DNA from 3 places in the Bordetella tumulicola genome. Region 1 is predicted to be linked to each of the others. Evidence: predicted binding sites of a transcription regulator. Region 1 holds the regulator's gene; each other region holds the start of a gene.
The links. The regulator LexA, encoded in region 1, represses DNA repair genes until DNA is damaged. The targets are predictions, from matches to a motif close to ACTGTATNNNNATACAGT.
Positions count from the first base shown of each region.

Region 2: a site for LexA is predicted at 1,913-1,930, ahead of ACYVDM_RS15210 (PA0069 family radical SAM protein). Genes of this name have one in related genera too.
Region 3: a site for LexA is predicted at 2,464-2,481, ahead of ACYVDM_RS24905 (ATP-dependent helicase). Genes of this name have one in related genera too.

Region 1 covers NZ_BAAGYU010000008.1:134,067-138,942, reverse strand. The annotation lists gene uvrB (excinuclease ABC subunit UvrB) at 1-940, opposite strand, end outside; gene ACYVDM_RS15885 (amino acid aminotransferase) at 1,017-2,219, shown strand; gene lexA (transcriptional repressor LexA) at 2,498-3,187, shown strand; gene lon (endopeptidase La) at 3,338-4,876, opposite strand, start outside.
Region 2 covers NZ_BAAGYU010000007.1:1,501,275-1,506,150, reverse strand. The annotation lists partial or broken gene ACYVDM_RS15220 (helix-turn-helix domain-containing protein) at 1-275, opposite strand, end outside; gene ACYVDM_RS15215 (sulfate adenylyltransferase subunit 1) at 413-1,711, shown strand; gene ACYVDM_RS15210 (PA0069 family radical SAM protein) at 1,937-3,214, shown strand; gene ACYVDM_RS15205 (hypothetical protein) at 3,228-3,683, shown strand; gene ACYVDM_RS15200 (EamA family transporter) at 3,722-4,594, opposite strand; gene rplS (50S ribosomal protein L19) at 4,871-4,876, shown strand, end outside.
Region 3 covers NZ_BAAGYU010000011.1:576,793-581,668, forward strand. The annotation lists gene ACYVDM_RS24890 (NAD-dependent protein deacetylase) at 1-417, shown strand, start outside; gene ACYVDM_RS24895 (inositol monophosphatase family protein) at 549-1,397, opposite strand; gene ACYVDM_RS24900 (DUF72 domain-containing protein) at 1,491-2,402, opposite strand; gene ACYVDM_RS24905 (ATP-dependent helicase) at 2,553-4,631, shown strand; gene ACYVDM_RS24910 (magnesium and cobalt transport protein CorA) at 4,707-4,876, shown strand, end outside.

The sequences.
Region 1 (4,876 bases):
CCTTGCAAAATCCGAGCTCTTGCAACATCTCCAGATCGAAGCGCGTTCGTTGCTCAAGCCGCTGCGTTTCAACCAGCCTGCCTTCCGTGGTCAAGAACTTCAGACGCTCGCGCAGTTCTTCTTTGATGGTCTCGATAGCGCGAAGCACGGTGTCGCGCGGCGTCACATAGTGAGACCCCGGATACACCGTGAAACGCGGCACCTTTTGGCGTACGCGGCCCGTCAGGGGATCAAACAGTTCCAGTGTTTCGACTTCGTCGTCGAACAGGGACAGGCGCAGGGCAAGCTCCGGGCTTTCCGCCGGGAAGATATCGACCGTCTCGCCGCGCACCCGAAACGTGCCACGCGTGAAGTCCGCGTCGTTGCGCGTGTATTGCATGGCCACCAGTCGCGCCAGTATTTCGCGCCGCGAAATGCGATCGCCGGCACGCAGAACCAGCACCATGGCATGGTAGTCGCCAGGATTGCCAATACCGTAGATGCACGACACGGTGCCCACGATAATAGTGTCGCGGCGCTCCAGCAGGCTCTTGGTCGCCGACAATCGCATCTGCTCGATATGTTCGTTGATCGACGAGTCTTTTTCGATAAACAGGTCGCGGGTCGGGACGTAGGCTTCGGGCTGGTAGTAATCGTAGTACGACACAAAGTACTCGACCGCGTTCTTGGGAAAGAACTCACGCATCTCGGCATATAACTGTGCGGCCAGCGTCTTGTTGGGCGCCAACACCAGGGCGGGTCGACCTAGTTCGGCAATGATATTAGCCATGGTGTAGGTCTTGCCAGACCCAGTGACCCCCAGCAATGTCTGGCACATCAGGCCATCCCGAATGCCCTCGCGCAGGCCCGCGATCGCGGCAGGTTGGTCGCCTGCGGGCGGGTACGGCTGGTACAAGTGAAAGGGGCTGTCGGGGAAATCGACGAATCCAGGGGCTGTCATGCTAGACTGTTTCAGGGTAAACCCCCCATTATCCACAGCAGTGCCTTCTGAGTCTATCTACCGTTAGCGAATCCTCATGAGCTCTCTTTTCGATTCCGTCGAACTTGCGCCGCGCGACCCCATCCTGGGGCTGAACGAACAATACAACGCCGATACCCGTCCCGGTAAAGTCAATCTGGGCGTGGGCGTGTATTACGATGACGACGGTCGCATCCCCCTGCTGGCCGCAGTACGCCAGGCCGAAATGGCGCGCATCGAAGCCGCCGCCGCTCGCGGCTACCTGCCCATCGAGGGCATCGCCGGCTACAACAAGGGCGCCCAAGCGCTGCTGCTGGGTGCTGACTCAACGCTGGCCGCGCAAGGCCGCGTGCTGACCGCCCAGGCCCTGGGCGGTACCGGCGCGCTGAAAATCGGCGCCGATTTTCTGCACCAGCTACTGCCCCAATCCAAGGTGCTGATCAGCAACCCTAGCTGGGAAAACCATCGTGCGTTGTTCGAGCGTGCCGGTTTCCCGGTCGACACCTACGCCTATTACGACGCCGCCACACACGGCCTGGACTTCCAGGGCATGCTGGCCTCGTTGCAGGCCGCGCCTGAACAAACCATCGTGGTGCTGCACGCGTGCTGCCACAACCCCACCGGCGTGGATCCTACTGCCGAGCAATGGGAACAAATCGCCCAGGTGGTCAAGACCCGCAACCTGGTGCCTTTCCTGGACATCGCTTACCAAGGCTTTGGCGCCGGCTTGCAAGAAGACGCCTCCGTGGTGCGTCTGTTTGCCGATCTGGGCCTGACCATGCTGATCAGTTCGTCGTTCTCCAAGTCGTTCTCGCTCTATGGCGAACGCGTCGGCGCCTTGACTGTCGTGGCAGGCAGCCAAGACGAATCCAAGCGCGTCCTGAGCCAACTCAAGCGCGTGATCCGCACTAACTACTCCAACCCGCCCACGCACGGTGGCACGGTGGTGTCTTCAGTGCTCAACACGCCCGAACTCTACACCCTGTGGGAACAAGAGCTGGCCGGAATGCGTGACCGCATTCGCCTGATGCGCCAACAACTGGTCGAAAAGATCAAGGCCGCGGGCGCTACGCAGGACTTTAGCTTTGTGCTGCAACAGCGTGGCATGTTCTCGTACTCGGGTCTGACCTCGGCCCAGGTCGATGTGCTGCGCGAGGAACACGGCATCTACGCCGTATCCAGCGGCCGTATCTGCGTGGCGGCTCTCAACAGCCACAACATCGAGATCGTGGCCAAAGCGATCGCCGCCGTCATCAAGTAAGCAAGACCTGAAGACAAGGCAATAAAACGCGCACGGTTCGCGCGAAATCAGGGGCCCCGACGCCAGGACGGGCCCCTTTTTTCGTTCGGACCCTGCGTTGTTCTGTCTGGTGTTGTGCTGCCTGGTGTTGCCCACGCTCCATCCCGCCAGGCTTTGTTTTGTCAAAGCCACTGCCGTATTTACGCTGGACAGGTTTGTCATAACCCGACTTGCTTTTTTTTGCAGGGTCGTCCAGAATTGATGCTGTATATTCATACAGTCAAAAGCGGATTATTGCCATGGCTAGCAAACTCACCGAACGCCAACAGGAAATTTTGAACCTCATCCGGCAAACGGTGGCACGTACCGGTTTTCCCCCTACCCGCGCAGAAATTGCCCGGGCATTGGGCTTTCGTTCCCCCAATGCCGCCGAGGATCACCTCAAAGCCCTGGCCCGCAAAGGGGCGATCGAATTGACAGCTGGCGCATCCCGCGGCATTCGTCTGGTCGAAAGCGCCGATACGGCCGCGACGACCTCCCTGGCTTCCCGGGACAACGCCAGTTCGTCCTCGATAGCGAGTTTTGCGGATGCCATGGGCCGGCTTTTGCTTCCCCTGGTAGGCCGTGTCGCCGCTGGCAGCCCTATTCTGGCAGCGGAGCACGTTGAACGCGAGGTCGGCGTCGATCCCGGCCTGTTCGCCCAAACGCCCGATTATTTGCTCAAAGTCCGCGGCATGAGCATGCGTGATGCCGGCATCCTCGAGGGCGATCTACTTGCCGTCAAACGCGCCAGCGAAGCCCGCAATGGCCAGATCGTTGTGGCCCGCCTGGGTGACGACGTCACCGTCAAACGGCTGCAGCATCGCAAGGGCCATATCGAGCTGCTGCCCGAAAATCCGGATTTCTCTCCCATCCTGGTCGATGGTACCCAAGAGTTCGCGCTGGAAGGTATTGCGGTGGGCCTGATTCGCACGCAGGCGCTGCATTAAGGAAAAAAGACCAAGGGTCTGAGCTGACGCAGTCAGCTCACCCTTCCCCTAATGGAGCCTTACTGGCCTAAAAAAATGGCGCCCCGATGAAACCATCGAGGCGCTATTTTTGTTGCCGCGCCCCGAAGGGCACAGCATGGTCATGCTGACTTAGTGCTTGAACATCGGATCACCCGGCACAGCCGACTCGGCTGGCTTGGCGACCAGAGGTTCTTTGGGGGTCTCGTCGTCGGCCAGCGGCTCGGGATAGCGTTCCAGAGCGAGCTCAAGAACTCTGTCAATCCACCGTACCGGCACGATCTCGAGGTGGTTTTTGACGCTATCCGGGATTTCTGCCAGATCTTTGACGTTTTCCTCGGGGATCAGCACCATCTTGATGCCGCCACGATGCGCCGCCAGCAGTTTTTCCTTGAGGCCACCAATCGGCAGTACCTCGCCGCGCAGGGTGATTTCCCCTGTCATTGCGACATCGGCACGTACGGGAATGCGCGACAAAGCCGAGACCATGGCGGTCGTGATGGCGATACCTGCAGACGGACCGTCCTTGGGTGTGGCGCCTTCGGGGACGTGAACGTGCATGTCGTGCTTTTCGAACACGCTGTCCGTGAAACCCAGACGGCGTGCACGGGAACGCACCACGGTGCGAGCCGCTTCGACTGACTCTTTCATCACATCGCCCAGCGAACCGGTACGCTGGATAACGCCCTTGCCGGGCATGTCGGCGACTTCGATCGTGAGCAGATCACCCCCGACTTCGGTCCAGGCCAAGCCCGTCACTTGACCGACCTGGTTGTCCTTTTCGGCCATGCCGAAGCTGTAGCGCCGCACACCCAGGTATTTGCTGAGGTTCTCGGCATCGACCTTGACGGGCTCAGTTTGCGGTACAACGGCTTTGCCATCCGCCTTGGCCTTATCGGCCTGCGCCAACATTTCTTTCACGACCTTGCGGCAGATCTTGCCGGCTTCGCGTTCCAGCGCACGCACGCCGGCCTCGCGGGTGTAGTAACGCACGATATCGCGCAGGGCCGAATCATCGACCACGAGCTCGGTTTCTTTGACGCCATTGTTTTTCATCAGCTTGGGCAGCAGATGGTCGCGAGCGATATGGATTTTTTCGTCTTCGGTGTAACCCGACAGGCGAATGACTTCCATACGATCCAGCAACGCCGGCGGAATGTTTAGCGTGTTGCTGGTGGCCACAAACATGACGTCCGACAAATCAAAGTCGACTTCGATGTAGTGATCCTGGAACGTGTGGTTTTGTTCGGGATCAAGAACCTCGAGCAACGCCGATGCCGGATCACCACGGAAGTCCATGCCCAGCTTGTCGATTTCATCAAGCAGGAACAAGGGGTTGCGCACGCCCACCTTGCTCATGTTTTGCACGATCTTGCCTGGCATGGAACCAATGTAGGTGCGGCGATGGCCACGGATTTCGGCTTCGTCGCGCACGCCGCCCAGCGCCATACGCACGAACTTGCGGTTCGTGGCACGCGCGATGGACTGGCCGAGCGAGGTCTTGCCGACACCCGGAGGGCCAACCAGGCAAAGAATCGGCGCCTTGACCTTGTCGACACGCTGCTGCACCGCGAGATACTCGACGATGCGTTCTTTGACTTTTTCCAGCCCGTAATGATCGTTGTCCAGCACAGACTCGGCATTACCGATGGAGTTGTTGATCTTGCTCTT
Region 2 (4,876 bases), on a different contig from region 1:
CTAACAAACGCCGTTTGCAAATGGCGCAGCGTTTGCTGCAGGGGAACACTACTGACCTCGTTCAACCAGATGTGGTCCGCCGTCTTTTTCAGCGCCGTCAGCGCAGCCGAGGTCACGTGATATTCCAGACGCTCTTGCCGCTGGGCCCAAGCCGTCGAACGAAGGGCAAGCATGTGGTTATAGACCACGCGCACACAACCAAACGTGCGAGCCAGCGTGATCGCTTGCTCGGGCGTGGGATAGAAGCGGAATCGGTAGGCACGTTTGGTTTGCATGCCCAAGATGCTATCCGCGTCAAACCCAATAACTGGATTTCTATCCAGTCGTCAGCTCAAATCAGACCAATCCTGCAGCCTGACGGCTGCGCCCCTTTCCTCCCCGGCGTGAATGCCGAGGTTTCTCGGAGTAATGGATGAACGCAGTGAATGATTCTTTTTTGCCCGATACCGACAATGGCGTACTGCGGTTGATTACGGCCGGTTCGGTGGACGACGGCAAGTCCACGCTGATCGGACGCTTGCTGTACGACAGCAAAGGCGTATTTGCCGATCAGCTCGATGCCATTTCGCGTGCCAAGTACAAGCGTGTGGCGGGTGACGGTATTGATTTTGCGTTGCTGACCGATGGCCTTGAGGCCGAGCGTGAGCAAGGGATCACGATTGATGTGGCCTACCGCTATTTTTCGACACCGCTGCGCAAGTTCATCGTCGCCGATGCACCGGGACATGAGCAGTACACGCGCAATATGGTGACTGGCGCCTCGACGGCGGATGCCGCCATTATCTTGATCGATGCTACGCGTGCCACCGATGGCAAGTTGCTGACGCAAACCAAGCGTCACAGTACCATCGCGCATTTACTGGGTATTCGTCATATCGTCGTTGCGGTGAACAAAATGGATCTGATCGACTGGGATCAGGCGGTGTTCGAGCGCATTCGCGAAGCCTATGCCGACCTGGCCCGTCGACTGAATATCGCGCACTTTCATGTGTTGCCACTATCGGCGCTGGAGGGCGATAACGTTGTCAATCGGTCTGCTAAAGCGCCGTGGTATGACGGCCCGCCATTGTTGAGTTTGCTGGAACAGCTGGGCCTGGATAACGAAGCGGCTATTCGTCCCTTGCGATTCCCTGTGCAGTGGGTGGCGCGCCACGGCGGCGAGAGCGCCGATGATTTTCGAGGCTATGCCGGTTGCATTGCCAGCGGAGAGTTGCGCCCGGGCGACGACATCGTCGTGCAACCTTCGGGCGTGACGGCGCGCGTGAAAGAGATCCTGGCGTTTGATCGTGCCGTCGATGTGGCGGTGGTGGGGGATTCGGTGACGGTGGTGCTGGACCGAGATGTCGACGTGTCGCGCGGCGATGTCTTGTCGCATGCCGAGGCGCCAGCACGGGTCGGGCGCGAGTTCGAGGCCGAGCTGTGCTGGCTGGATACGCAGGCCCTGAATCCCGCACGAAAATATTTGCTCAAGCATGGCACGCGTTTAACCTCTGCCAAGATTCGGGGCGTATTGACGCAACGGGATGTTCACGAGTTGCAAGAGGTGCAGAACACGAGCGGAACCTTGAATATGAACGAGATCGGGCGCGTCTCATTTGCCACGCGCGAAGCCCTGGCCGTCGATCGCTATGTGGATGCGCCGGCGACCGGCGCGTTTATTTTGATCGACGCGGCCACGCATCAGACCGCTGCCGCGGGTATGTTGCGCTAAGGGAATTCACCTAGGCTGTCGAACGGGGCGTTCAGGCCATCACCTTGCCGGGTGGTGGCCTGTTGTTTTTTGTCTAAATCCAATAATGATGCGGGTTTTCGGCCGATTTCCAGAGTGTGAAATCAATACTTCAGACGGCGCTCTCGTCTTGGGGTAAAGTGAGATTTCGCCTGTTAAGGGCAATTGGGGCTTGCTGAAAGTACTGGTTTTTTGTACAGTACTTTCATGGAACGCACTGATTACGTTTTTTCCGCCGGTTCTGGGTCCCCGGCTACCGCCCCCGCCGCCTTGCGCGGCCGGGGAGCGGTTACTAATGTTCAGCACCGTTTCCAGCAAGCCGAGCGCGAACCCGTCGATGACGGTTGGTCCAGCGGGCAGGACGATACCGCCTCCCAGGGGGCTGTCTCCGAGGGCGATGGCTGCGGCGGAGATCTCCCGGGCGGTTACATTCCCATTGTCGCCCAACCGGCACCCAAGACCACCGTCGCGCCAGAGCAGGCTCGCAAGCTCTTGTCTCGCAATGACTCCCCCGACATTCCCTTCGATGTGGCCGTCAACCCGTACCGAGGTTGTGAGCACGGTTGTGTCTACTGCTATGCCCGTCCGACGCATGCTTACTTGGGCTATTCCCCTGGGCTGGATTTCGAAACCCGGCTAGTCGCCAAGGCCAATGCGGTCGATGTGCTGCGTGCCGAGCTGGCGCGCCCGGGCTATCGCGTATCCCCCATTAATATCGGATCGGCGACCGACGTGTATCAGCCCATCGAGCGTCAATGGCAATTGACCCGGGGCATCCTCGATCTGCTATGGCAGACCCGTCACCCGGCCACGGTGGTCACGAAAAACGCCCTGATCGAGCGCGATCTGGATTTGCTTCGGCTCGCGGCTGAGCAGCATTTGATCACCGTCTATATCAGTATTACCACGCTGGATATCGAGATGGCCCGCACGCTTGAGCCGCGCGCCTCGGCGCCGTGGCGGCGCCTCCAGGCGGTACGTACGCTCGCGGATGCCGGTGTCCCCGTCGGGGTATTGGTCGCGCCCGTTATTCCGTTTATCAACGACGAATCCCTCGAGCACATTTTGCAAGCCGCCCGTCAGGCGGGTGCCTGCTATGCCAGCTATACGGTGGTACGCCTGCCGTGGGAGGTCAAAGCCGTTTTTGAGGAATGGCTGGAAACCCATTTCCCCGACCGTGCCCAACGCGTGCTGCATCGTATCGAGGATTTACGCAACGGCCGTCGCAACGACTCTCGGTTCGGCACTCGCATGCGAGGCACGGGTCTGTGGGCCGACCTGTTGCGCCAGCGTTTCAACCTGGCTGTGCGCAAACTCGGCCTCAATACCACCCGGCCCCAGTTGGCCACGCATTTATTCCAGGCGCCCCGGGTTGCAGATTCCGCGTCCCATGCCATGCCTGCCTCCGGCGTGGGGCAGGGCACATCACGGCAGTCGAGATCCTCGTTGCCGCTTTCATCCTCACCGCAGTTAGCGCTGTTCTAACCGGAGCCTTCTCATGTCCACTGCTACGCTTGCTTCTGATTCCGCCATTTCTTTGCCTTCCCGTTTGCCGGCATGGATGCCTCGCATCGTTGCACGTGCCGCCGGCGGTGTGCTGCGCCAGCCAGCCAAATGGCCTTTTTCGTCGGGCTTGTCGCAGGGGCGCCGCTATGTCCCGACTCAGTCGGACGTCACGATTTCGCCGGTCGCTGCGCAGCCCGTTGTTGGCCGGCCCGTTGCGACTCAGCCGGTCGTAGATCAACCCGTTGGCGGGATTGCCCACGTGTCGGTCTCAGCCGCGTCTGTCTCCATCGACATGTCGGCCGCACACAGCCAGTCCATGGGGACGGCGGCCCGAGCATTGAACCAGGGCGTCACTGCTCGCCAAATGGTGGTGGATGTCTTGCTGGTCGCGATGTGGGGGGCGTTGATTCCCGGGATGATGTGGCTCGGCGCCGCGGCAGGGTTCTGATCGGCGTGGCGACGAGGCTCCGATCCGGGTAGCAGGTCTTAGCTCGATCCCAGCAATATGACGCCAGCCAAAATGGCTGCACATCCCAACAGGCGACCAACACCCACGTTTTCCCGTAAAAGAAACATGCCCGCCAGAGTGCCGAGCATCATCGACATTTCCCGCGCAGGGGCCACCAGGCTGAGCGGCGCACCGTTGCGCAGGGCGTACAGTACCAAGATATAACCCAGTGGCGACAGCAAGCCGATCGCCCACGCCAATCCCCAATACCCGCGCATGGCTTGCCAGCTTTCCGCGCGCCTGTGCACGACGTGGGGAGCCATCATGACGGTACGCGCGACGCAGGTGAGCCAGTCAAACAGGACGGGCATAATCAACAGCACCTTGACGCCGTAGGCGTCCACAACGGTATAGGCTGCGATAAATAACCCGATGACGCCGCCCCAGCGTACGCCGATCCAGGCCTGGGGCTGGCGAAAAAGCGTGAGCTTTCCCTGCGTGGCAATCAGCAATACGCCGCCGACGACGCAGAGCATCCCTGCAATCCCTGTGGAGGATGCGGGCTCGCCCAGCAACAAAAAGGCGCCTGTGGTCGACAAGAGTGGACCGGTACCGCGGGCGATGGGATACACCACGGATAGGTCCGCTACCTGATAGCCACGTTGCAAACAGAGGCTATAACCCAGGTGCAGGGCGCTGGAAGCCAGAATGCAGAACACAATGGGCCACGTCCACGTCATGCCCTCGTGCAGCAAAATCCATACGACCCAGGGTGCATACAACAAGGTGGCGCATAGCCCATAGGCAAACACAAACGCCGGTCCCACCATGGCGGCGCGCTTGGCTAACAGATTCCACGTAGCGTGGGCCATGGCCGCCAAGACGACTAATATCAGGGACGCATAAGACATCGATGCAACGACTACCGAAAATGACAGAAATATGACAACAACGCCGGCAAGAGTACCGCTAAATCAGGCGTGTCATCCGCCGATCTCTCTCATTTCCCCAACGTCCCGCTGTCTGTTTGCCATGTTTATCTATCACGCGGCGCGTAAAGTCTTGATTTGATGTAGAATGCTGGGTTTACCACAAACCTCATCCTCTGCTTGCGGATAGCAAAGGTACCGGCCTCGGTCGATACTGCACGCAAAAACAGCGCAAGGCACGATGATCTTGGAGTTCTCATGAAC
Region 3 (4,876 bases), on a different contig from region 1:
GACGCCGCTGATGCGCCCGATGGTGATGCCGATCTCGAGGGTGTCGACTTTTCGCGTTTCGTCATTCCCGATTGCCCCCGGTGCGGCGGCATTGTCAAACCCGATGTCGTATTTTTTGGCGAGAGTATTCCGCCTGATCGCGGCGTGCAAGCACGCACGGCGCTGGAGCACGCCGATGCCGTGCTGGTCGTGGGGTCATCGTTGATGGTGCATTCGGGTTACCGGTATGTGCGGTCGGCGGCGCAGACCGGTCTGCCGATTGCCGCCTTGAACCTCGGGCGCACGCGAGCGGACAGTTTATTCAGTCTGAAAGTGTCGCAACCCTGTGCCGATGTCCTGGACGCCTTGTATGGCCCATTCGGTGCGCAGGCGGCGTTGGCTGCCGGAGAGGTGGCCCCGGATGCCATCTCGAAATGACCCGCACTGGTCAGTCTTTGTCGAAAGTCCTAAGTGCTTGATCACCTTTGTTTTTTTCGTGATGATCCCAAGCTGTCCATAGGGTTGTCCACAGAAACTGGGGATAAATCGCCAGCCTGCGGCTCCACACATCAGGTGGCGGGAAAGTCTTCGCCTAACAGGGCACGGCGCGCGGCGTGCCAACTGCCGACATCGGGCGCGTAGAGTAGCCCTCCGCTGCGATGCGTGGGTTTGTAGGGGCTGGCATCAAAGTGCGCAGAGAAGCCCCCGGCTTCGCGGTGTACCAGCCAACCGGCGGCGTGATCCCACGGGTCGAGCTTGTTGTACAGCATGATGTGGCAATGGCCGTTGGCGGCCAGGCGGTACTCGTGCGCCGCACAGCGCAGCGAGGCGGTTGAGCCCAGCGAGCCCAGATTGCCATTGACGGTGCTGCGCAGCGGCTCGGGTAAAAATCCGGTCGAGATCATGCCATCCATGTCCTGCGGCGGGACGGGGGGCGCGACTTTGAGCGGCGTTTGCGTGCCATTAGCCGTCTCGGACCAGGCGCCTTCGCCGCGCACGGCCATCGTCCACTCGTGGGTCACGGGGTCGTAGATCACGCCCGCCAGCACGTCGCCACGATGACAGACCGCGACCATCATGCCAAACAGCGGCAGGCCCGCCACGAAATTGCGAGTGCCGTCGATGGGATCGATCAGAAACGCCAGGTCGGCGTCGACCAGCATATTCAGCAGGGCGGGATTCCGTGACGCGGCTTCCTCGCCGACCATGACGGCACTGGGTTGTAGCTTGGCTAGACGCGCTGTAATAAAGCGCTCGGCGGCCTCGTCAGCTTCGGTGACCAGGTCTCGCGGTGAGCTTTTGGTCGAGATCGCATCAGCGGACAACCGGCGAAAGCGCGGCATGACTTCGGCTTGGGCGGCGTCGGCCAGGATAGCCGCAATGCGGCGGGTGTCTTCGCGAGTATAGGTGCGGCTCATGCTGGGCTCTGGAGAAGGGTGCACAAATCTAGCATGTTTGACGAGGAAGGATGCAGGTTGTGTCGCGATGTGGCGCATTCATGCGTATGTCCCCTAATGCGCGCCTAGTGCGGCGGCTAAGCCCGTCGCATTGCGCATACCCTGATCTTGATAGTTGGTATTCAGCACGGCGTGCGCCTGACGGACCTGTTGCGCCAGGCGTTTGAGCCGTTGGGCGAGTTCGGCAAGCTCGGCGGGCGAGTATTCGTACTGAAAGCGGCTCGATGAGGCGTTCGAGGCGTTGTTCCAGGTGGTGATATTACGCCCATGCAGGCGCAGCACCGCCAACTCGGGATGTGTGCTTTCCCAGACAGCGGGCACGGTATTGTCAAAGCCCTGAGGGGCGTCGACGACCGTATGCACCATGCCTGCCTCGCGCTCCAGCGCCAGTGTCCAGGCACTGGCCGCGGACGTCTCAAACCAGCTACGATGGCGAAACTCCACTGCCATCAGGTGTTCTTGCATGTAGCGACGGCATTCGTGGAGCCACGCCACGCCGTGCGCGTTCCTGTGTACCCACGGGGCAAACTGAAAGTGCACCGCAGCCAGTTTGCCCGTCATGCGCAAGGGCTCCAGGGCGATCAGAAAACGCCGCCAGAGTTCGCCCCGCAGCTCCGCAGGCAACTGGTGATAGAACACCATGGGGTCGGTCGACATGCCATCCGAATCATCGGCGAGCTCGCGCCGGATATCCATGGGCAACGCTTGCCGTGGCGCAGGATGCCCAGTAAACAGGCGGAAGGCTTTGACATGAAACACGAAATCGTCGGGTGTGCGGGTGGCCCATAAATGGGCCGTCTGGCCGTTCGGCATCCGGTAGTACGTGGCATCGACCTCGACCAGTTTGAATTGCGTCGCGTAGTAGCGCAGACGCGCCTCGGCCGTACGCGCGTGTGGCGGATAAAAGCGCTTGCAAGCGAGCAGCGTCGGGTCGGTCCAGGAGGCAGTGCCGGTCAGGATAGACATAGAGGTGGAGCGCGCAGGTCGGTGCGCGGCGATAGGCGATAGCAGGGAAGTTCCGTTATTATCTGTATAAATATACAGTGATTTTTGAACCTTTGGGGATCGCCGCGCGAGGGCTTTCACGCGTTCGTTCCACCCGTTAATGTTGCCATCATGACCCCCGACACCGATTATCTGTCCGACCTGAATCCGGCCCAGCGCGAGGCTGCCACGTTCGGGGTGGGCAATCCCGAGGCCCCCGCCTTGCTGGTCATCGCGGGCGCCGGATCGGGCAAGACCAGCACGCTGGCGCATCGCGTCGCTCATCTTGTGCTCAACGGCGCCGACCCGCAGCGCATGTTGCTGCTGACATTTTCACGCCGTGCGGCCCAGGAAATGGATCGCCGCGTGGGCCAGGTCCTGCAGCGCGTGATGAAACTGCACGCCACGCAGCAAGCACCTTCGCTGCCATGGGCGGGTACGTTTCATAGTATTGGCGCGCGCTTGCTACGCGACTGCGCGGGTCGCATAGGCCTATCTGAAAACTTCACTATTCATGATCGCAGCGATGCCGAAGACCTGATGGGGATGGTGCGGCACGAGCTCGGTTTGTCCGCGACGGCCGAACGCTTTCCTCTCAAGGGCACCTGCCTGGCGATCTATTCTCGCGTCATCAATAGTCAAGCCCCGGTGGCCGACGTGTTGAAACACGCGTTCCCCTGGTGCGCACAATGGGAGGACGCGCTCAAGCGCCTATTTGCGGCCTACGTCCAGGCCAAGCAGGACCAACAGGTCCTCGACTACGACGATTTGCTGTTGTACTGGTCCGAGATGATGCAAGACAGCGTGCTGGCGCACGATGTGGGCGCGCGTTTCGACCATGTATTGGTCGACGAATATCAGGACACCAATCGTTTGCAATGCGCAATCCTGCTCGCCATGAAACCCGACGGTCGTGGCTTGACCGTGGTGGGCGATGATGCGCAATCGATTTATTCTTTCCGCGCCGCGACCGTACGTAATATTCTGGACTTTCCCACGCAGTTTGCGCACCCTGCTCACGTCGTGACGCTGGAGCGCAACTATCGTTCGACGCAGCCGATTCTGGATGCCTCGAACGCCGTGATCGATCTGGCCAGCGAGCGCTACACCAAAAATCTCTGGACCGACCGCGAATCCTCGAGCCGCCCCGCGCTGGTCACCGTGAGCGACGAGGCCGGCCAGGCGCGTTGGGTGGCCGATCAGGTGCTGGCGCACCGCGAAGCCGGCGCGACCCTGAAATCCCAGGCTGTCCTGTTTCGCGCCTCGAATCACAGTGCCGCGCTCGAGCTCGAGCTCACGCGGCGCAATATCCCGTTCGTGAAGTTCGGCGGCCTGCGTTTTCTTGAGGCCGCGCATATCAAGGACGTATTGTCGATGCTGCGTTGGGCGGAAAATCCGCGTAGCCGTTTGGCGGGCTTTCGGGTAGCGCAGTTGCTACCGGGCATCGGGCCCGCGATCGCAGGTCGCTTGATGCAGGACCTGGCCGATGCGGCCGACCCCATGGCTGTACTGCATGCTTTTAAACCCGGTGCCGCCGCCAAAACCGACTGGAACGCCTTTGTCGAGACCTATGCGGCGCTGCGCAGCGCCGACGCGAGATGGCCCGCTGATCTGGATGTCGCGCTGCGCTGGTATGTGCCGCAACTCGAGCGCCTTTATGACGATGCGCGTGTACGTAAAATCGACCTTGATCAGTTATCGCGCATCGGCGCCGGGTACGGCAGCCGCGAGCGCTTTCTCACCGAATTGACGCTGGACCCGCCCGACGCCACCAGTGCCGAGTCCGGCCCGCCGTTGCGTGACGAGGACTACATGATCTTGTCCACCATCCACTCGGCCAAGGGGCAAGAGTGGAAATCGGTGTTTGTACTGAATGTCGTTGACGGTTGTATCCCCTCTGATATGAGCACGGGCACCGCCGACGAGATCGAAGAAGAACGGCGCCTGTTATATGTGGCGATGACGCGTGCCAAAGAGCAGTTGCAGTTGATCGTGCCGCAGCGCTTTTACGTGCATCAGCAAACCGGGTTGGGGGACCGGCACGTGTATGGGTCGCGCACCCGATTCATACCCGATGCGCTGTTACCGTTGTTCGAGGCGCTGCCCAAGCCGCCGACTTTGGCCGATCTGCCCTTTGGCCGCGGCGTGCTCCCAACGGAGTCGGCGCCGCGCATTGACGTCGCCCAACGGGTTCGCAAGTTGTTTAGCTGAGCTATCATGGCCTGGTTACCCGACGCGCGCCTTGCGCGCTGTCGGGCGTCCGAGCGTGCTATTGCGGAGGCTTGCATGTCGCATAAACACTCCATCCCCGCGTTGCCGCAAAACGAGGTGGTGGCATCGGTAGCGTATGTCCAGGGACAGCGTTCTCATGACGTGCCCATCGATGAGATCAAATTATGTCCCGTCCAAGAAGAAAACCTTCTCTGGATCGGATTGTGCAATCCCGATGCCGATTT